3 regions of the Ideonella azotifigens genome follow, and region 3 is predicted to be linked to each of the others. Evidence: predicted binding sites of a transcription regulator. Region 3 holds the regulator's gene; each other region holds the start of a gene.
What was found. The regulator HrcA, encoded in region 3, represses chaperone genes, less so after heat shock. The targets are predictions, from matches to a motif close to TTAGCACTCNNNNNNNNNGAGTGCTAA.

Region 1 (7,354 bases), on a different contig from region 3:
CGGCACAGCGGTCACCGAAGCCGACGGCAAGGTGGACGACGAGGAAACGGCTGCAGCCGAAGAACAGCGGCGCTGCAGCCACGCCCGCTGGACCTACCGCGCCGGCCCGGTGCCGGCCAAGGGCTTGTTGAGCTTCAGCGTCACGGGCGGCGGATTGGTCAATGGCGAACAGCGGCCGCAGAAGACCTGGGAGCTGGCGTTCGATCCCAAGCGCTTCCGCTATGCGTTGCCGGAAGACCTGAGCTTCTAGCTCGCAGCGCTGGCGGCCGGATCGATGTTGTCGATCACGATCTGCATCTCGATCAGCGGCACCGGGTAGGCCATCTCGCAGCGCCAGCCGCGGAAGCGTTGGCCAGACAAGCCTGCGCGCTGCAGCGCCAGGGCCAGCGTGTCCTGGTGGTCCGGCACGCCGGCCAGCGCCCAGGGCTTGCTGTCGTCGGGCATGCCGTGCGGCAGGGGGTCGATGGTGGCGCTGAGGTTGAGTTGCCGGTAGTGCCGATGGGTCGGGTCCGGTGGCGCCAGCGGCACGCCGGTGGGGCCGGGCAGGAAGAAGGTGATGCGCGGGCGGGCCCGCGGCCACAGACTTTCGGCCATGAAGACGTCGCGCACCAGGCGGTGGCACGGGGTGTGCAGCATGTAGATGCGCAGGATCTGGCTGCTGGCGGCATCGTCCAGCTGGTGCCCGCGGTCGGCGCGGAAGGCAGTGGTCAGCGGACTGGGGATGGCAGCACTGTCGCCGGGCAGCACGAAGGTGTTGATGCGCCCTTCACGTTCCAGCTGCAGCGCCGGCAGCGGCTGGCCGCTGGCTTCGGCGAGGATGAAATCGGCCGCGTCGTCGGTACCGGGCCTACCTGCCAGGCTGCGCATGCGCGGCTCCTCACCATCGGGCGCGACCTCGTCCTGCACATGCAGGCTCAGCAGCGGCACCGCAGTGCCGGGTGTGACCCGCTGCAGGCCGATGCGGCGATGCACTTCGATGAAATCGAGGTGCCGGCCGTCCGGGCTCGGCACGATGAACAAGGCGGTGCTGACGGTCTCGGCGTAGTGGCCGAACAGAAAGGACACGGCCTTGAACGAGGCCTGGCGGGCCATGTGCTCGCGGCGGGCGCGCACGTCTTCCTCGTTGGCGCCGAGTTGGGCATCCAGCCCCTGGCGACCACCGGGCAGCCGGTCCAGCAGCGACTGGAAGGCGTCGATGGCCGCGGCCAGCGGGCTGACCAGCGCCTCGTCGGCATGGCCCTGGGCACCGTCGATCAGCATGCGCAGCCCGGTGGGCGATGGCAGGCGGTGCAGGAATTCGGCGTCGGACTCCGCGCGCGTGGCCTGCACCAGCCGGCTGGCCAGGCTCTTGTCCAGTCCGGCGCTGCGCATCAGCCGGATCGGCCGCGGCGGCATGCCGGCGAGCTCGGCGATCAAGGGCGTCAATGCGGCTCGCAGCGCAGTCGCAACGGCCGTCACCGGCGACGTGCCACGGGCCGGCAGGTCGGCAGGCTCAGCGGCCGTGGCATCCGACGAGGACAGCGGGGAAAGCGCGAGGGAAGACATCGAAACAGCGGCCAGCGGTGCGGGACTAGGTGGTCCCGAGTATCGGTGAAGTAACCCCGGCGACGGCGCCAGCAAAGACGGGCCTGCCGCAGTGGCAGGCCCGAAAAACACCCGCATCGGTCACGAGGACCGCGAGCGGATGCTGGACTCAAGGCGCGATGGCCGCGTCCGGCAGCGTGATCAACATGCTGCGCTGGGTGTACGGCGAGCGCTTCATGACTTCGACGATGACCAGCTTGTCGCCCTTGGGCGTGATGGCGATCACGTTGGTCAGGTTGTAGCCCCTGGACGAGTAGCCATGGGTCTTCAGGAAGTCGGCCGCCAGGACCAGGCCGGTGGCCTTGGTCCAGAGGAAGCCGCTGGTGGCCGGCGTGAAGGTGGTGCGGGCCAGGCCGCCGACCAGCTTGCCATCGTCGGACAGCGCATTGGCATAGGCCATGCCGCCCCAATCGCTGTTGGGCAGGATGCCCAGGATCTTGGTCTCCCACTTCTTGCCGTTCCACTTCCAGCGTGCGGCCGCCGGGATGCCGGTTTCCGGGTCCGGCGCCTGGCCGACCAGGATGTCACCGTCACCGTTCACTGCCTCGGCTTCGCCGTAGTTCAGGTCCAGCCAGGTGCGCTCGCCGTTCACCCACACGGCCGGCAGGCGGCTGCCGGTGTTGGGGTCTTCTTCCCAGCCGGCCAGCACGTTGCCGTCCTTGTTGGCATCGTCGATGCGGGCCGAGCCGCCAGCGGTCGGCATGCCGACCATGCCGACCTTGGCCTTCCAGACGCTGCCATGTGCGCTGCCACCTCTCTGGTTCGGGCGCCAGTACAGGCCGGTGATGACCTTGCCGTCGCGCGACATGCCCCAGACCGAACCGTCGTCGGTGTCCATCACGCCGCCATCGGCGGGCAGCGGCTTCAGCACGGTCCAGCCTTTTTCCGCGGTCCACACCGCTTGGGTGCCGTAGGTGTTGGCGTCGTTCATCACCGTGGCCGCCACCTTCTTGCCATCACCGGAAATGGCAGGAAGGCCAGGCGGCGGAATGCCGATCTCGGTGGCCATGTTGCGGCCCAGCAGGGTCAGGCCGGTGCTGGCGTTCCAGTGGAAGGTCTCGTAGGTGCCGTACATCTGGCCGGTGGCGGACTGGCCATCGGTGGACAGGTCGGTCACCAGGCATTCGCAGATCTGCACCGCGGTAGCGGTTTGGGCCTGCGCCAGCGAAGGCAGCAACGCGGCGATGGCCGCAGCGATCACGCCGGCAGCCGGCAAGGACTTGCTCATCAACATCTCCAACCCCTCTATGTTCAGACTCAATCCATCCACACGCAGGCCGGCGCGCTGCTGGCCCACAAGGTCATTGCCGGCGTGCAATCCATCACCACACCCGGCACCGTGAACCGACTTTAGCCATCTGTCATCTTTTCTTCAAGAGTTCTCCCAGAGATTTTTACGACCTTTTCACCCTTCTTTCTAGGGGAGCAAAAACCCTGGAACTCGAACCCACGCGACCCCACATGACCCGCCTTAGCACTCAACCGGAGGGAGTGCTAATATCCGCGGAACCAATTTCCTGGCACACGAGTCCACCACCACATGACCATGACCTCCACCAACGCCCTGGCCTTGCGTGATCCGTGGGCCCTGGTGCCGCCGATCGGCAACCTGGATGCCTATATCACCGCGGTCAACCGCATTCCGCTGCTCACGCCGGAAGAAGAAGGTGAGTTCGCGCGCCAGTTGCGCGACAAGGACGACGTACAGGCCGCCGGCCGATTGGTGCTGTCGCACCTGCGCTTGGTCGTGTCGGTCTCGCGCCAGTACCTGGGTTACGGCCTGCCGCAAGGCGACCTGATCCAGGAAGGCAACGTCGGCCTGATGAAGGCGGTGCGCCGCTTCGACCCGGAACAAGGCGTGCGCCTGGTCAGCTACGCGCTGCACTGGATCAAGGCCGAGATCCACGAGTACATCCTGAAGAACTGGCGCATGGTCAAGGTCGCGACGACCAAGGCCCAGCGCAAGCTGTTCTTCAACCTGCGTTCGATGAAGCAGACGCTGAAGAGCAAGTCTGGCGACCAGAGTTTCCGCGCGACGCTGACGCCTGACGAAGTGGCGACCATGGCCCGCGACTTGAACGTCAAGCCGGAAGAGGTCGTCGAGATGGAAACCCGGCTGTCGGGTGGCGACGTGGCTTTCGAGCCGCAGGGCGACGAAGGCGAGGAAACCTTCGCCCCCATCGCCTACCTGGCCGACGACACGCAGGAGCCGACCCGGGTGCTGGAAGCACGTGGCCGCGACTGGCTGGGCAGCGACGGCATTGCCCATGCGCTGGACCAGCTCGACCCCCGCAGCCGCCGCATCGTCGAGGAACGCTGGCTGAAGGTCAACGACGACAGCTCCGGCGGCATGACGCTGCATGAGCTGGCGGCCGACTACGGCGTCAGCGCAGAGCGCATCCGCCAGATCGAAGTGGCGGCGATGAAGAAGATGCGCAAGGCGCTGGAAGCGGCCTGAACGCTTCCGCCGCCCTGCGATGCAAAACGGCTCCCTCGGGAGCCGTTTTCGTTGTGGGGCCAGCCGGCCTCAGCCTTCGGCCAGCAACTGCTTCAGGTCCTGCGCCAGCACGTCCGGCCCGCCGCCATAGCGGGTGAACACGCGCACCCGGCCCTGGCGGTCGAACAGGTAGGAGCCGGCGGTGTGGTCCAGCGTGTAGCTGCTTTCGGTCTTGCCAGGCACCTTCGCGAAAAACACCTTGAAGCTCTTGGCTGCCGCCAGCGTCTGCTCCGGCGTGCCGCGCAGCGCAATGAAGTCCGGCCCGAAGTTGGCCATGTAGGCCTTCAGCACCGGGCCGGTGTCGCGCTCCGGGTCCAGCGTGACGAAGATCGGCAGCACGTCCTTGCCCTGCTCGCCGAGCTGCTGCTTGACTGCCGCCAGCTCGCCCATGGTCGTCGGGCAGACGTCCGGGCATTGCGTGTAGCCGAAGAACACCACCACCACCTTGCCCTTGTACTGGGCCAGCGTGCGCGGCTGGCCGTCCACGTCCTGCAGGCTGAGGCCGCTGGCGTATTCGGCGCCGGTGATGTCCACGCCCTTGAAGCCGGCGGTGGCGCCTGGGCGGTCACAGGCGGCGAGCGCCAGCGCGGCGGTCGCCGCCAGCCAGTGGCGACGGGACCAGGCAGTTGCTTGAGGGTTCATCGAACGGACATCGGGTTGCGACGCAGCCGGCTCAGCGCAAGCCGGCCAGCAGCGGACTCAGGTAGTGGTCCACCAGCAGCGCGGCGAACAGCAGCGCCAGGTAAAGGATGGAGAAGAAGAAGGTGCGGCGGGCCAGCGCGTCGGAGTAATTGCGCCACAGCCGGAAACCGTAGGCAATGAACCAGAAGCCCAGCACCAGCGCGCTGGCCAGGTAGATCCAGCCGCTCATGCCGTAGACAAACGGCATCAGCGTGCCGGCCAGCAGCACGATGGTGTAGAGGAACACATGCAGCCGCGTCAGCTCGGCGCCGTGGGTCACCGGCAGCATCGGCAGGCCGGAGCGTCGGTAGTCGTCGGCGCGGTACAGCGCCAGCGCCCAGAAGTGCGGCGGAGTCCACAGGAAGATGATCAGGCACAGCAGCCAGGCTTCCGGCCCGGCGTCGCCCCGCACCGCTGCCCAGCCCAGCACCGGCGGCATGGCGCCCGATGCGCCGCCAATGACGATGTTCTGCGGCGTGCGCGGCTTCAGCACCACGGTGTAGATGACGGCGTAGCCGACGAAGGTGGCCAGCGTCAGCCAGGTCGTCAGCGGGTTGACCCAGATCCACAACATGAGGCAGCCGGCCAGGCACAGCACGCCCGAGAACAGCAAGGTGTCGCGCGGCGCCAGCTCGCCCTTGGCGGTCGGCCGCCAGGCGGTGCGCTTCATGCGCTGGTCGATCTTGGCCTCGATCAGGCAGTTGAACGCCGCCGCCGCGCCCGCCACCAGCCAGATGCCCAGCGTGCCAGCTACCAGCACCCGCCACGGCGGGATGCCAGGGCTGGCCAGCAGCATGCCGATGACGGCGCAGAAGACGATCAGCTGCACCACGCGCGGCTTGGTCAGCGCCCGGTACTGGGCCCATTTGGACATCGGAGCGGGAGACGAAACAGCGGGCGCGGCGGCCATGGGCGGACTCATGTGGACAAGGCAGGGCCGCGCGACGCGGCAACGGCCGGAGAAGATGACACCTGTTGCACCCGCGCCAACCTGGCACGGGCGAGCAAGCCCACCATTGTCGCCAACAGTGCAGCCGCGCCGGCACTGTGGGCTAATGCCCCCAGCAAAGGCCACTGCAAGACCACGTTGCCAATGCCACTGGCCACCTGCAGCGCCAGCAAGGCCAGCAAGGCTTGCGCGTAGCCGCGGGCTTCGCCACCCCGGCGCCACAAGGCCACGATGAACGCCAGCATGGCCACGCTCAGCAGCGCCGCCACCAGCCGGTGCACCCAATGGATGGCCACCAGCGCGTCCAGCGCCAGGTAACCGCCATGGCCGGCCCGGCCCAGTTCGCGCAGCAGCGTGAAGCCCTGGTGGAAATCGGCCTGCGGCCACCACTGGCCGTTGCACTGCGGAAAGCCCTGGCATGCCACGACGGCGTAGTTGGTGCTGACCCAGCCGCCCAGCGCGATCTGCAGCACCAGCAGCGCCAGGACGCCGCCCGCCCCGCGCCGCAAGGCAGGCGACAGCAACAATGCACGATCGCGGTAGGCTTGGTGCTGCAGCATCAGCAAGGCCAGCAACACCATCGCGCCCAGCAGGTGGCCAGTGACGATGGCCGGGTAGAGCTTCAGCGTCACGGTGTACTTGCCGAACATGCCCTGCACGATGACCCAGACCAGCGTGAGCACCGGCCAGGCCAGCGAATGCGGCAGGCGTTTTCGGGCCATGAAGCTGAGCACCGCCAGCACCAGGCACAGGGCGCCGACGACCATCGCCAGGTAACGGTGGACCATCTCTATCCAGGCCTTGTGCCAGGTCACCGGGCCGGTGGGCATCGCGGCCTGCGCGGACTGGATCTCTTCCTGTGCATGCAAAGGGCTGGCTTCACCGTAACAGCCAGGCCAGTCCGGGCAACCGAGGCCCGAATCGGTCAGCCGGGTGAAGGCGCCGAAGGCAATCAGGTCGAAGGTCAGGAACAGCGTCAAGGCCGTCAGCGCAGCCAGCCGGGCCGGCGTATCCGCTCCGCGGCGGCGCAGCCAGACCCAGCCCAGCGGCAGCAGCGCCAGCGTTGCCGCGCCCAGCAGCAGCGGCACGAAAACCGCCCAGCGCGGGTCCAGCATCAGCGCGGCTCCCGGCCCGGCCGGTCCCAGAAAGCCGAGGCGCGCAGCAGGCGCTCCAGGTCCTTCTTGAACTTCTCTGGCGCCAGCGGCACAGGCGTGCGCATCATCCACTCGCCCATCGGATCGACAAGGTAGAGGTGGCTTTCCAGCGCCTGGCCTGGCGCCGGCTGCAGCCAGTCTGTCAAGGCCTCGCGTGGCACGCGCAGCACCGTCGCCGGCACGCCGGCCTGCATGGCCTGGGCGATGGGCGGGCGCAGCGGTGCGTCGTCCACCACCAGCCAGACGCGGTCGATGCGATCCTTCTCGCGGCCCATCATCTCGCGCAGCTGGCGCTGGTCGTACAGCAGCGCTTCGCAGCGGCTGTCGCAATCGCCGCCAGCCACGACGATCATCAGCCACTGGTTCTTCAGGCTGCCGGCGGGTACAGGCTGCCCGCCCAGGCTGCGCAGCGGCAGGTCGGCCGGCAGGCCGCGCGTGGGCTGGATCAGCTCGGCGTAGTTGCTGCGCGTCTGCGGCCGCACCACGAAA
Region 2 (7,354 bases), on a different contig from region 3:
CGGACGCGCTGACGCTGCCGCTGCTGTGGGCCGGTCTGTGCGCCGCAGCGCTGGAGTGGACGCTGCCGCTCAGCACCTCACTCTGGGGTGCCGTCGTGGGCTACCTGTCGCTGTGGTCGGTGTACTGGCTGTTCAAGCTGACGACAGGCAAGGAAGGCATGGGCCACGGCGACTTCAAGCTGCTGGCCGCGCTGGGGGCCTGGCTGGGCTGGAAAGCCATCCTGCCCATCGTGCTGATGGCTTCGGTGATCGGCGCGGTGGTCGGCATCGGCATGAAGCTCAGCGACACCTTGCGCGAAGGGCGCTACGTGCCGTTCGGCCCGTTCCTCGCCGGTGGCGGACTGGTGCTGATGCTGGCGGGCACCGAAACGGTATTGGGTTGGATAGGGCAGTGAGCCCCGCACGGCCGCCCGAAGGGTCTCATTCCCGCCCGGCGGGACCGGCCGCAGGCCGCAGGGTGCGCCAGTGAGCGCTGTGCGCGTGGGCTTGACCGGCGGCATCGGCAGCGGCAAGAGCACCGTTGCCGCGCTGCTTTCGGCCCGCGGCGCCAAGGTCATCGACACCGATGCAATCTCGCGCGCGTTGACCGCGCCACAAGGCGCTGCGCTGCCCGCCATCGCCGCGGCATTTGGTGCCGACATGGTCGATGAACATGGCGCATTGGACCGCGCCCGCATGCGCCAGCTGGCCTTTGGCCAGGCCCCGGAAGCGCTGCAAGCCAAGCAGACGCTTGAGCACATCCTGCACCCATTGATCCAGGCCGAGACGGCACGCCAGGCCGCGCAGGCAGAACCTGGCCAGCCACTGGTGTTCGACGTGCCGCTGCTGGCCGAGTCGGCCCATTGGCGTGGCCGGGTGGACAAGGTGCTGGTCATCGACTGCAGCGAGGCGACACAAATCCGACGCGTCATGGCCCGTTCCGGCTGGCCTGCGCAGGAGGTGCAGCGCGTGATCGCGCTGCAGGCCACGCGGGCAGAGCGCCGCGCCATCGCCGATGCCGTGATCCTCAACGACGGGCTGAGCCTGGCGCAATTGCAGGCCGAGCTGGACGCACTCTGGCAGCAAGGTTTTTTCGGTCCGGCCGCTGCGCCCGGGGTGTGAAACAATCGCCGCCAGCCAACCGCCCGGAAAGCGCCTTTTGGTCCTCTACGAATACCCGTTCAACGAAAGCATCCGCACGATGCTGCGGCTCGAACACCTGTTCGGCCGACTGAACACCCTGGTGCCGCGTGACGAAGCGGTCGACCATCATTTCTCCCTGGTCACGCTGTTCGAGATCATGGACGTGGCCTCGCGGGCCGACCTGAAATCCGACCTGCTCAAGGAACTGGAGCGCCACAAGGCGCAGCTGCAAAGTTATCGCGGCAACCCGCATGTGTCGGAAGCCGCGCTGGACGAAGTCGTGGCTCGCATCGACCATGCCTTCAACGGCCTGAACCAGTTCGCGGGCAAGGCGGGGCAAGCGCTGACCACCAACGAGTGGCTGATGAGCATCCGCAGCCGCATCAGCATTCCTGGTGGCACTTGCGAGTTCGACCTGCCGGCCTACTTCGCCTGGCAGCAGCACAGCCCTGATCGACGCCGCGCCGACCTCGCCCAGTGGCTCAGCCACCTGTGGCCGCTGGGCGAAGCGCTGCACGTGTTGCTGGGCCTGCTGCGGGACGCCGGCATGCCGCACAAGGTCGTGGCCCAGGGCGGCCAGTACCAGCAAACCCTGCCCCAGGGCCGCACCTACCAGCTGCTGCGAGTGCGGCTGGACGACGGGGTGGACCTGGTGCCAGAGATCAGCGGCCACCGCCTGATGGTCTCGGTGCGGCTGATGCGGGCCGACGCCGAGGGCCGCCTGCGCCCCGCCGCGCAGGACACCGCGTTTGAACTCTCGCTCTGCGCCTGAGTCCCATCGCTTCGTCATTCGTTTCCGCCTCGCCCTTGCACTTGCAAGCACCGCCGGCGCCTGCCGTGAACCAGCCCAAATCCAGCCCCCCATCCTCCGTTGCCGCCAAGGCCATCGAGGTCAACTGCCCGGCCTGCGGCGAGCGCACGCTGTATTCGCCTGCGAACGCCTTCCGGCCCTTCTGCAGCGCCCGCTGCCAGGGCCATGATTTCGGCGCCTGGGCCAATGAAGGCTACAGGGTGCCGACCAAGCCCAGCAGCGAAGAGCCGGAGCCCTGAGCCGGCCACGCACCGACCTCAGGCCGGTTTTCGTCACACCCGGGCACTCGCCTGCTCTTGAAACCCGGCAGACGGTGCCTATAATGGGATTAGCACTCAACCAAGTCGAGTGCTAACAGTTCTGGCGCCGGCCTTCCTGGCCGGCGTTCCTGAGCACCTGATGTGATGCAGCGCCCTTTGCCGGTGTTGCCTTCCTCGCTCAAAGCCACTGCATTTAGGAGATGCCATGAAACTTCGTCCGTTGCACGATCGCGTGATCGTCAAGCGCCTGGAACAAGAAACCAAGACCGCCTCCGGCATCGTCATCCCTGACAACGCCGCCGAGAAGCCTGATCAAGGCGAAGTCCTGGCCGTTGGCCCGGGCAAGCGCAACGACAAGGGCGACTTCATCGTCCTGAACGTCAAGGTCGGTGACCGCGTGCTGTTCGGCAAGTACTCTGGCCAGTCGGTCAAGGTCGACGGCGAAGAGCTGATGGTCATGCGCGAAGAAGACCTGTTTGCCGTCGTCGAGAAGTAATCCTTCTCCCTCTGCACACACCTCTTACTGAACTGAATTCGGAGAATACAAATGGCAGCAAAAGACGTGATCTTTGGCTCTGACGCCCGCACCCGCATGGTTGAAGGCGTGAACATCCTGGCCAATGCGGTCAAGGTCACGCTGGGCCCCAAGGGCCGCAACGTGGTCCTGGAGCGCTCTTTCGGCGCCCCCACCGTCACCAAGGACGGTGTCTCGGTGGCCAAGGAAATCGAGCTGAAGGACAAGCTGCAGAACATGGGCGCGCAGATGGTCAAGGAAGTTGCTTCCAAGACTTCTGACAACGCCGGTGACGGCACCACCACCGCCACCGTGCTGGCGCAAGCCATCGTGCGCGAAGGCATGAAGTACGTGGCCGCCGGCATGAACCCGATGGACCTGAAGCGTGGCATCGACAAGGCGGTCACCGCCCTGGTCGCCCAGCTGAAGGCGGCCTCCAAGGCCACCACGACCTCCAAGGAAATCGCGCAAGTCGGCACCATCTCGGCCAACAGCGATTCCGAAGTCGGCCGCATCATCGCTGAAGCGATGGACAAGGTCGGCAAGGAAGGCGTCATCACCGTCGAAGACGGCAAGTCGCTGGACAGCGAACTCGACGTCGTCGAAGGCATGCAGTTCGACCGCGGCTACCTGTCGCCCTACTTCATCAACAACCCGGAAAAGCAAGCCGCACTGCTGGACAACCCGTTTGTCCTGCTGTTCGACAAGAAGATCTCGAACATCCGCGATCTGCTGCCGACCCTGGAACAAGTGGCCAAGGCTGGCCGTCCGCTGCTGATCATCGCTGAAGAAGTCGATGGCGAAGCGCTGGCGACCCTGGTGGTCAACACCATCCGCGGCATCCTGAAGGTCGTCGCCGTCAAGGCCCCGGGCTTTGGCGACCGTCGCAAGGCCATGCTGGAAGACATCGCCATCCTGACCGGTGGCAAGGTCATCGCCGAAGAAGTCGGCCTGTCGCTCGAGAAGGTCACGCTGGCCGACCTGGGCCAGGCCAAGCGCGTCGAAGTGGGCAAGGAAAACACCATCATCATCGATGGTGCCGGTGCCGCTGCCGACATCGAAGCCCGCGTCAAGCAAGTGCGCGTGCAGATCGAAGAAGCTTCGAGCGACTACGACCGTGAAAAGCTGCAAGAACGCGTGGCCAAGCTGGCCGGCGGTGTTGCCGTCATCAAGGTCGGTGCTGCCACCGAAGTCGAGATGAAGGAAAAGAAGGCCCGCGTGGAAGACGCGCTGCACGCGACCCGTGCCGCCGTTGAAGAAGGCATCGTCGCCGGTGGCGGCGTGGCCCTGCTGCGCGCCCGCCAGACGGCAGGCACCATCAAGGGTGACAACGCTGACCAGGACGCCGGCATCAAGCTGATCCTGAAGGCGATCGAAGCCCCGCTGCGCGAAATCGTGTCGAACGCCGGTGGCGAACCCAGCGTGGTGATCAACGCCGTGTTGGCTGGCAGTGGCAATCACGGCTTCAACGCCGCGAACGACACCTATGGCGACATGATCGAAATGGGCATCCTGGACCCGACCAAGGTGACCCGGACCGCGCTGCAAAACGCCGCTTCGGTCGCTTCGCTGATGCTGACCACCGAATGCATGGTCGCCGAAGCCCCGAAGGACGACGCGCCTTCGATGCCCGGCGGCGGCATGGGCGGCATGGGCGGCATGGGCATGGACATGTAAGCTGTCCTGCCTGAGCGTCCCCGCTCTCGCAAGCATGCAAGGCCACCTTCGGGTGGCCTTTTTTGTTGTGTCGCCGCACCCGGTGCCGCCCGGACACACGGCGCACCACGCCACAATCCGCCGCATGACGCGTGCGCTGTTGTCCCTGCTGTTGCCCTTGGTCGGTGTGATTGGCGCCTCGTCTGCAGCCCTCGCCGCAGCGCAGGCAGTGCAGCCCGAGCCAACGCGCAGCGCCAGCACGGCAAGCGGTTCGCCGGGCACACCGGCCGAAGCCCGAACGCTGGCCCAGGGCGTGCCGGCAGCGCAAGCCCCCGCCGCCCTGCCACGGTTGCGCATCGGCCTGGTGCTTTCGGGCGGCGGCGCGCGCGGGCTGGCCCACGTTGGCGTGCTGAAGGCGCTGGAGCGCGCGCAGGTGCCCATCGATGCGATTGCCGGCACCTCGATGGGCGCGGTGGTCGGCGGGCTGTATGCCAGCGGCATGCCGGCGGACACCATCGAAGCCGAATTCAACAAGGTCAACTGGAGCCGGCTGTTCGCCCAGCGCGTGGGCCGCCAGCAGCTCTCCCAGCGGCGCAAGGAAGAGGACTTCGACCTCTCGACTGCCATCGAGCTGGGCTACCGCGACGGAGAGTTCCGTGCGCCGCAAGGCGCCGTCTCCAGCCGCGGCCTGGAAACCCTGCTGCGCCGCTACACCTTGCCGGTGCGCGCGGTGCAGGACTTCGACCAGCTGCCGATCCCGTTCCGCGCGGTCGCCACCGACATGGAAACCGGCGCGCTGGTCATCCTGGACCAGGGCGACCTGGCGATGGCGCTGCGCGCCAGCATGAGCGTGCCCGGCCTGTTCCCGCCCAGCGAGGTGGAAGGCCGCGTGCTGGGCGATGGCGGCCTGGTCAACAACCTGCCGGTCGACGTGGTGCGGGCGATGGGCGTGGACGTGGTGATCGCCGTCAACATCGGCACGCCGCTGGCCGGCCGCGAAACGCTGAACTCGGCCATCGGCCTGACGGCGCAGATGATCAACATCCTGACCGAGCAGAACGTGCACCGCAGCCTGGCCACGCTGGGCAAGCAGGACCTGCTGATCGCGCCGGACCTGGGCAAACTGAGCTCGGGCGACTTCGACAGCGCCAAGGCGCTGATCACGCTGGGCGACGGCGCCACCGAAGCGCTGGCCGAACCGCTGCGGGCCCTCGCGCTGACGGCCGAACAATATGCCGACTGGCGCGCGCACCGCAGCCCCGCTGCGCAGCCGCCCAGCACCCTGCAGTTCGTCGCCTTCGAAGGCACCACCGCCACCAACCCGCAGCGCCTTGAGCCCCAGCTCCAGTCGCACCAGGGCGAGGCCTTCGACCCGCAAAAGGCCGAGGCCGACACCCAGTACCTGGCCGCCAGCGGCGACTATGTGCGCGCCGACTACCGGCTGGTGCACAGCAACGAGCGCGGCGACGGCCTGGTCTTCGACCTCGAAGACAAGCCCTGGGGCCCGAACTACCTGAACATCGGCCTGGACCTGTCGACCGACTTCGATGGCCGCAGCGCCTTCAACGTCAAGGTCAGCCACAACCGCCACTGGCTGACCGACAACGGCACCGAATGGCGCAACCGGCTGCAGATCGGCGAGGTGCCACAGGTGTCCACCGAGCTGTACCACCCACTGAAATGGACGCTGGGCCTGTCGAACGACTGGTTCGTGGCCGCCTCGGCCAGCGCCGAGCGCCGCAACCTCTCGCTGTTCGAGGACAACGGCGGCGAGAAGATCGGCGAAGTGCAGCGTTCGGTGGCGCGCGCCGGGCTGGACCTGGGCCAGCCCTGGGGCAGCCTGGGCGAGTTGCGCTTCGGGCTGGACTACCGCGCAGGCCGCAACCAGCTGCTGCTGCGCAACGACCTGGCCGACACGCTCTACACACCCCAGGCCTGGCAGGAAGCCGGCCTGCGGCTGCGGGTGGTGATGGACCAGCTGGACTTCGCCAACTTCCCGCAGCGCGGCTACCGCGCCGAGGCCGAGGCCTTTGTTGGCAAGCGGCATGACGACGGCACGCGCAAGCTGCTGCGCCTGGAAACCCAGGCCACCACGGCCAGCACCTGGGGTAACCAGACGCTGAACCTGCACCTGATGGCGCGCGGCTCGAACGAGGACCGGCTGTCGCCGGTTGGCCGCTATTCGCTGGGCGGCTTCCAGCAGCTCTCGGGCTACCAGGTCGGCCAGCTGACCGGCAACGTGGTGCTGCTCGGCCGGCTGGGCTGGTACATGCGGCTGGCCGAAACGCCGGTGTTCGCCCGCGGATTTTTCGTCGGCGCCTCGCTGGAAACCGGCAATGCCTGGCTGGACACCCACGAGATGCGCAAAGGCGGCCTGCGTCAGGGCGGCAGCCTGTACCTTGGTGCCGACACCGGCCTGGGGCCGATGTACCTGGGCCTCACCTGGGCGCCACGCGGCGAGGCCGGCCTGGTGCTGTTCGTCGGCCGGCCCTAGACATGGACCACCCGCCTAGCGGGTCGCGCAGCCGCCTTGGTGCGGCCCGGCGCCGGCTGCTTGGCTCAGGCCTCGTCGGACGGCGGTGCCGGTTCGGCGGTCGTTTCGGCTGCGGTGCTGGATGCATCGGTCTTGTCAACGGCATCCGCATCGCCCACCGGATGCATCCAGCCGTGCAGCGTCTCGGCCAGATCGTGCAGGCCGATGTGCTTGGGCGCCGAGAACAGCAGGATGCCGACGTCCGACGCGTCGGTCACGACCGAGGCCAGCGCGTCCTGCACCTTGGCCAGCGAAGCCTGCTGCTCCTTGCGGTTGAGCTTGTCGGCCTTGGTCAGGACCACCAGCAGCTTCACCGCACCGTTCACGACACGCGGCGAGATGAAATTCAGCAGCCTTTCGTCCAGCGGCGTCAGCCCCAGCCGGCTGTCGACCAGCAGCACCACGCCGGTCAGGTTCCGTCGCACCTCCAGGTAGTCGGCCATCACCCGCTGCCAGCG
Region 3 (7,354 bases):
CAGCGGAAGCGGTCATGAAAAACCTGAGGCGCCATGAGAATGGGCAGCCCATGGACGGGCTGGTGGATCGCATTCGGGGCTATTGATTCCGCATTGCGCGCGCTCTTGATAGCCTGAGAACGAGCCGGCTGCGGAGACATCCGTGATTTGCGCGCTGCGGTCCAGTCGGGGCAACATGCCGCTTTGCACCATGCAAGCGGCGCGCAATCGGACGACAGCGTGGGGAGAGTCGTCGCGTGTCTCTTGCATTGGCGCAATGTCCAGGCGGCGGCCAGCGCAGCCCGCACTGCGCCTTTCCATGTCGCATTCGAGCGCTCGACCACGTTCAGCAATGGAGGCCGTCTCGCGCCTCGTCCATTGTCAACGCCATCGAAAGGACACCCATGCTCGCAATGATTTCCATGGTCACCGGCCTCTGTGGAGGCGGGCTTGCGCTGTACCAGGCGAGCAAGCAGCCGGACAAGGCACGGCAGTTGCGCCTGCTCAGCTTGGCGCCCTTTGGCATGGCCGCGCTGATGGCGGTGCTGTTCGTCTTCTGAGCCTACGGCGCGCGCCCAAGTCTCCTACCTGCAAGCGCTTCGCAGTCCCACGTGGGCGACGAAGCGCGTCGCGGAACATCAGCTCCGTGGTGCCCATCACGGGCACTTGATCAACAAGGAGACTGACATGACGACTTCGAATCCGCTTGCCGACGCGAATCGCGACCCGATCACCGGCGCACCTGGCGCCCACCCCATCGGAACCGGCGTAGGCGCTGCGGTCGGCGGCATGGCCGCGGGCGCTGCGATGGGCACGGTGGCCGGTCCCGTCGGCACCGCCATCGGTGCAGCAGCCGGCGCCATCATCGGCGGCCTGGCAGGCAAAGGCGTGGCCGAACAGGTGGACCCCACCCGCGAAGACGCCTACTGGCGCGAGAACTACCGCGACCGGCCCTATGTGGACTCGGCTCTCGCCTATGACGAGTACGCCCCCGCCTACAGCCTGGGCCACCAGTACTACAGCCAATACCCGGACGCCAGCTTCGACGACATCGAGCCACAACTCGGCCGCGACTGGGACGAACGCTACCGCGGCAATTCCTCGCTGAGCTGGGACAAGGCCAAGCACGCCACCCGCGACGCGTGGGAACGCGTCAGCAACGGCGTGGAACGCGCCATCCCGGGCGATTCGGACCACGACGGTCGCTGACCAGACTCCAAGCGCGTTTCGCCAGCGCCACACACCCGCAGCGCTGGCGCGCCATTGCCCGCAGCATCGATTTCCGGAAGATGGGATCTCGTATGAATGTTCAGCGGCTCAGGACCTTCAGATCAGGGAGGATGTTCATTCGTCGGCCTTGGCTTGCAGCCGCGCCTGGGCGGCCTGCAGCGCACTTTGAATCTTCTGCTCCAACACTTCGCGCGGTGGCAGCACCGTCAGGTACTCGGCCACGTGGATGCCGCCTTGTCCATCTCCAGCAGCTCGATCTGCTCGCGCTTCTTGCCTGTGCACAAGATGATGCCCAGCGGCGGCCCGTCGCCCGGCTCTTGGTCGTACCGGGCCAGCCAGCGCAGGTACAGCTCCATCTGCCCCTTGTACTCGGCCTTGAAGTCACCCAGCTTCAACTCCACCGCCACCAGCCGGCGCAACTTGCGGTTGTAGAACAGCAGGTCGAGGTAGAAGTCGTCGTGGTCGAGCTGAATGCGCCGCTGCCGCGCCACGAAGCTGAAGCCTGCGCCCAGCTCCAGCAAAAAGGTTTCCAGCTCGCGCAAGATGGCGTCTTCGAGGTCCTTCTCCAGGTAACGGTCCTGCAGGCCCAGGAAGTCCAGCACGTACGGGTCTTTCAGCACCAGCGTCGGCGTGAGGTCGCCCCCGTCACGCAGCACATCGAGTTCGTGGCGGATCAGTTCTTTCGGTTTGCCAGACAGCGCCGTGCGTTCGAACAGCATCGCGTCGACCCGCTCGCGCAGCGTGCGCACGCTTCAGCCCTTGATGCGGCACATCTCGGCATAGAAATCCCGCGCCAGCGGGTCTTTCAGGTAGATCAGCTCCAGAAAGTGGCTCCATGCCAATTGTCTCGACAGCGTCGAGACAATCTCCAAGCTCGGAAACACTTCGGCAAACCGCATCATGTGCCGCAGAGTCTTGGCGCTGAAGCTGCGGCCAAAATCGGCCGTCAATTGTCGCGACACCGTCGAGACAATCTCCTCGCCGTAGCCGGCCCGCTGGCCGCCCAGCACCTCGACACGGATGCGCTGGCCGATTCGCCAGTACATCAGGGTCAGGCCGGCATTGACCGCCGCGACGGCCGCGCGACGTGCCTCGTCAATGAGCTGCCGAAGCTCGGCCAGCAGCACGGCTGCATCCGATACCGACATCGGTGTGACAACCGCAGTAGCACCAGGCTTTGGAGGCTCGGCTACTTTGCGTGTGCTCATGTCACCCCTTTGCATGGCCGCCTCTGCGGCATCACCCAGCCAAGGCACTCAGATAGGCATCGATGAATTCGCGTGCCTTCGCTTCCGGTGTCATGCGCCCTGCCCTCCGCTTGGTAGCGTTGGCTCAGGTCTGCGCGTCAGAAAGCAATGGCAACCGAGCTGCCACGGCCGCACGTCACAGCCCAAGCACTGGTGTGAGTGGTAGGCCGTGTTGGACTTGAACCAACGACCAAAGGATTATGAGTCCTCTGCTCTGACCAACTGAGCTAACGGCCCCCTACCGAAGGGGCGCATTGTAGAAGCTGCGGCGGGCCGCTGGCGGGTCACTCGATGCGCCAGCGCCCCGCGTCTGGCGCGAGGGGCATTTCGGGGCCGGGGAGGACTTGCCTGACGTCTTCGGGCAGGGCTTGCTGGTGGGCGCGGATGAGGTCGTAGCGGTCCAGCGAGAGCTTGGTGCTGCTGTCTTCATCGGGCATGACGACCGGGCGGAGGAAGACCATCAGGTTGGTCTTCTTGCGGGTGCGGCTGAGGGTACGGAAGAAGGCGCCGAGGTAGGGGATGTCGCCGAGGACTGGCCATTGGTCGGCGTCGCTGGTGTACGTGTCTTCGATCAGACCGCCAAGCACGATGATCTTGCCGTCGTTGACCATGACCGTCGATTCGATGGAGCGCTTGTTGGTGGCCGGGCCGGCGTTGGTGGTGCCGGGCGTGGTGGTGCTGGAGACGGACGAGGATTCCTGCAGGATGGTCAGGCGGATGGCGCCGTTCGGGCCGATCTGCGGGCGGATGCGCAGCGTGAGGCCCACATCTTTCCTCTCGATGGTCTGGAACGGGCTGGAGCTGGTGGTGGAGGTGTACGAGCCGGTGACAAAGGGCACGTTCTGGCCGACGACGATCTTGGCTTCTTCGTTGTCCAGCGTGATGAGGTTCGCGGTGGACAGGATGTTGGTGCCGGAGGTGGACTGGATGGCCTGGGCGACGGTGGCCAGCGTGATGTCGGTCGTGGTGGCGGCGATGTTGAAGATCTGCTTCCACTGGATGCCCACGTCCATGGCCTTGCTGGCGTCCACCTCGACGACCAGCGACTCGACATAGAGCTGGGCGCGGCGCGTGTCCAGCTGCTCGACGACGGCGCGCAACTGGCGGAACAGCGGCTCGGGTGCGGTGACGATCAGCGAGTTGGTGGCCGGGTCGGCCTGGATGTTGCCGCCGGTGGCCGGTGCCGCGGTGCTGCTGAGCGGCGTGGTGGCGGCCGTGCTGGTGCTGCCGCTGCTGCTTGAGCTGGTGCTCGATGGCGTGCTGGCGTTCAGGCTGGACGAGCCACTGCTGCTGGGGCCGCTGCTGCGCGACTGGGACGAGGCGCCGCCACTGCTGGTGGCGCCCTGCCCGGTCGCGTCGCTGCTGAAGGCGGCGCGCAGCACGGTGGCCAGGCGCGTGGCTTCGGCGTGCTGCAGGTAGATGACGTGCACGTTGCTGCCGGCCAGGCCTGCGGCACCGGGCTGGTCCAGCCGGGCGACGAGCGCGCGGACGGCGGCCAAGCGGGCGGGGTTGGCGGCACGGACCAGCAAGGCGTTGATGCGGCTGTCGGCGACGATGGATGCGGCGCCAGCGCCGCTGCTTGCGCTGGCGTTGCTGCGCTGGGCTTGCGCGCCGGGGGTTGGACTGGCGGATGATGAGCCGCCAGCCTCTTCGCTGAGTCGCTGCACCAGCACGGCCATGTCCACCGCCAGCGCATGCTGCAGCGGGATGACTTCGACGTCGGTGGCGCTGGGCTGGTCCAGCGCGCTGATGATCTGGCCCAGGCGCTGCAGGTTGCTGGCGTAGTCGGTGATGACCAGCGCGTTGTTGCCGGCGCTGACGTTGATGGTGTTGTTCGCGGTGATCAGCGGGCGCAGCACCGGCAGCAGGTTGGCGGCGCTTTCGTAGCTGGGGCGGAAGATCTGCGTCTGCACCGTGTCGCCTGCGCGCGAAGCCCCTTCTACGGAGACGGTGCCGCTCTGCAGCTTGGCATCGGCCTCGGGCAGGATCTTCAACAGGCCGTTGGACTCGATGATGGCCAGGCTCAGGCCACGCAGGCCGGCGACGAAAATGGACAAGGCCTGGGCCTGGCTGACCGGCTGCTCGGTGTAGAGCGTGAGCTTGCCCTTGACGCGCGGGTCGACCAGGATGGGCCGGTTCAGCAGGTCGGCCATCACGCGGGCGGCGGCCTCCACTTCGATGTCGGGGAAGTTCAGCGTGGCCCCGCCCGCGTGCGCGGCCACTTTGGACGAGGCACGGTTGGTGGACGCAGCATGCGAGGCGGCGGCGCCAGCGAGGAGGCAAGCGGCCAGCAGGCACGGCCAGGCGCGCAAGCACGCGGGCCGCGTCATTCCAGAAAGGTTCACAGCAAGGACTTCAGCAGAGCAGGACGGGACAGCGCCGAACAGCGCAGGCCGCGATGCTGGAAGCCTTGTGTCAAGCGCGCTTGTGGCGCCGGTAAGTGCGCAGCAACATGGCTGCGCCGTCTTGCTCAGTGCTGGCTGTTCAGCGCTGGCTCAGGGCGTTGCCGACCAGCTTGGACGTGATGTCGACGATCTGGATCATGCGGTCGTAGGCCATGCGGGTGGGGCCGATCACGCCCAGCGTGCCGACGACGTGGCCGTCGACCTCGTACGGCGCCGAGACCACCGACAGCTCTTCGTACGGCACCACCCGGCTCTCGCCGCCGATGTAGATGCGCACGCCTTCGGCGCGGCTGGAGGTGTCCAGCAAGCGCATCAGCTGGGTCTTCTGCTCGAACAGATCGAACAGCTTGCGCAGCGAGCCCATGTCGTGGCCGAAGTCCTGCACGCCCAGCAGGTTGCGCTCGCCGCTGACGATGACCTGGTCCTCGTTTTCGGCCAGCGCCTCGGAGCCTGCCTTCACCGCCGCATGCATCAGCACGCCAATCTCGCCGCGCAGCACTTCGACCTCGCCTTGCAGCCGCTCGCGGACTTCCTCCAGGCTGAGGTTTGCGTAGTGGGCGTTGAGGAAGTTGGTGGCCTCTATCAGTTCGCCCTGGCTGTAGTCGTGCGCGGTGAACAGCACGCGGTTCTGCACGTCGCCATCCGGTGCGACCAGGATCACCAGCACCCGCTTGTCGCCCAGGCGCATGAACTCGACGTGGCGGAACACGCTGGCCTTGCGCGGCGCGGTGACCACGCCGACAAAGCTCGACAGGTTGGACAGCAGCTGCGCGGCCTGGGCGATCACGCGCTGCGGCTGGTCCGGCTGCAGCTGGCCGCGGGCGGCGGCAAATTCGGAGGCGCTACCGGCCAGGTCCAGCGGGCGGGCAGTGAGCATGGTGTCGACAAACAGCCGGTAGCCGCGGGCGGTGGGAATGCGGCCGGCAGAGGTGTGCGGGCTGATGATCAGGCCGGCGTCTTCCAGGTCGGACATGACGTTGCGGATGGTCGCGGGCGACAGCTCCAGACCTGAGGCTTTGGAGAGCGTGCGCGAGCCCACGGGCTGCCCGTCGGCAATGTAGCGTTCAACCAGGGTTTTCAGCAGTGATCGGGCGCGATCGTCGAGCATGTTTTTCATTGTACGGACATGCACTTGTGCAGGGCGCCAACGAGGGCAGCCCAGGGGGTCTCACAGAAGGGCGTGTGGTGTAATTCTTCGCACCATGCCAACCCGTTTTCGCCACGCCGCGCTGATAGGCAAGTATCAGGCCCAGGGCATCCGACCGATGCTCGAAGCCATTGCCGACTTCCTGGGGCGCCAGGGCTTGGAAGTCTCGATCGACCACGAGACCGCGCACAACACCGACTGGACCGAACACACGGCCTTGAGCCCGGCAGAGATCGGCGCGCAGTGCGACATTGCGGTGGTGGTGGGCGGCGACGGCACCATGCTGGGCATTGCCCGCGAACTGGCAGCGCACAACCTGCCGCTGGTCGGCATCAACCAGGGCCGGCTGGGCTTCATCACCGACGTGCGCCTGAGCGACTGGGCCGAGGCACTGGGCCCCATCATCCAGGGCGACTACGAAGAAGAGCGGCGCGCGATGATCGAAGGCGCCGTGTGGCGCGACGGCGCGACCATCTTCGAAGGCCTGGCGCTGAACGACGTGGTGGTGAGCCGAGGTGCCACGTCCAGCATGGTCGAGCTGCGGGTGGACGTGGGCAGCGACTTCGTCGCCAACATGCGCGCCGACGGCCTGATCCTGGCATCGCCCACCGGTTCCACCGCCTATTCGCTGTCGGCCGGCGGGCCCATCCTGCACCCGTCCATCGGCGGCTGGGTACTGGTGCCGATTGCCTCGCACACCTTGTCGAACCGGCCCATCGTGCTGCCGGACTCTCAGGAAGTGACCATCACCATCGTGGCCGGGCGAGACGCGAGCGCCAGCTTCGACATGCAAAGCCTGGCCAGCCTGCTGCACGGCGACCAGGTGCGCATGCGCCGCTCGTCGCAGATGGTGCGCTTCTTGCACCCGCGTGGCTGGAGCTACTACGCCACGCTGCGCCGCAAGCTGCGCTGGTACGAAGGCACGGTCTGATCATGCTCAAGCACCTGACCCTGAAGGATTTCGTGATCGTCAGCGAGCTGGACCTCGCGTTCGATGGCGGTTTTTCCGTGCTGACCGGCGAGACCGGCGCCGGCAAGTCCATCCTGATCGACGCGCTGCAGCTCGCGCTGGGCGCCCGGGCCGAGAGCCAGATGGTGCGCGAAGGCGCTTCGCGCGCCGAAATCACCGCCGGCTTCGACTCACCCGCCTCGCTCGCCGCCTGGCTGGAAGAAGCCGGCTTCGAGCAGGACGACGACCTGCTGCTGCGCCGCGTGGTGGACGCCCAGGGCAAGAGCCGCGGCTTCATCAACGGCAGCCCGGCCACCGCCAGCCAGCTGCGCGAAGTGGCCGAACACCTGGTTGACATCCACGGCCAGCATGCCTGGCAGGGCCTGACCAAGCCCGC

Region 1: rpoH (RNA polymerase sigma factor RpoH) is a predicted target of HrcA. The motif match lies at 3,056-3,082, and genes of this name have one in related genera.
Region 2: groES (co-chaperone GroES) is a predicted target of HrcA. The motif match lies at 2,262-2,288, and genes of this name have one in related genera.

The regions. Positions count from the first base shown of each region.
Region 1 covers NZ_JAJNKD010000001.1:989,173-996,526, reverse strand. Annotated here, with positions in the region: gene LRH25_RS04570 (hypothetical protein) at 1-250, shown strand, start outside; gene LRH25_RS04565 (hypothetical protein) at 247-1,545, opposite strand; gene LRH25_RS04560 (hypothetical protein) at 1,694-2,812, opposite strand; gene rpoH (RNA polymerase sigma factor RpoH) at 3,125-4,042, shown strand; gene LRH25_RS04550 (SCO family protein) at 4,112-4,723, opposite strand; gene cyoE (heme o synthase) at 4,755-5,684, opposite strand; gene LRH25_RS04540 (COX15/CtaA family protein) at 5,681-6,826, opposite strand; gene LRH25_RS04535 (redox-active disulfide-containing membrane protein) at 6,826-7,354, opposite strand, start outside.
Region 2 covers NZ_JAJNKD010000001.1:866,812-874,165, reverse strand. Annotated here, with positions in the region: gene LRH25_RS03975 (prepilin peptidase) at 1-395, shown strand, start outside; gene coaE (dephospho-CoA kinase) at 466-1,101, shown strand; gene zapD (cell division protein ZapD) at 1,139-1,894, shown strand; gene LRH25_RS03960 (DNA gyrase inhibitor YacG) at 1,960-2,172, shown strand; gene groES (co-chaperone GroES) at 2,399-2,689, shown strand; gene groL (chaperonin GroEL) at 2,741-4,384, shown strand; gene LRH25_RS03945 (patatin-like phospholipase family protein) at 4,509-6,857, shown strand; gene yihA (ribosome biogenesis GTP-binding protein YihA/YsxC) at 6,923-7,354, opposite strand, start outside.
Region 3 covers NZ_JAJNKD010000009.1:164,420-171,773, reverse strand. Annotated here, with positions in the region: gene LRH25_RS19400 (2-hydroxyacid dehydrogenase) at 1-86, shown strand, start outside; gene LRH25_RS19395 (hypothetical protein) at 384-539, shown strand; gene LRH25_RS19390 (hypothetical protein) at 667-1,188, shown strand; partial or broken gene LRH25_RS19385 (PDDEXK nuclease domain-containing protein) at 1,324-2,357, opposite strand; tRNA gene LRH25_RS19380 (tRNA-Ile) at 2,617-2,693, opposite strand; gene LRH25_RS19375 (secretin GspD/PilQ domain-containing protein) at 2,741-4,801, opposite strand; gene hrcA (heat-inducible transcriptional repressor HrcA) at 4,941-5,969, opposite strand; gene LRH25_RS19365 (NAD kinase) at 6,064-6,939, shown strand; gene recN (DNA repair protein RecN) at 6,942-7,354, shown strand, end outside.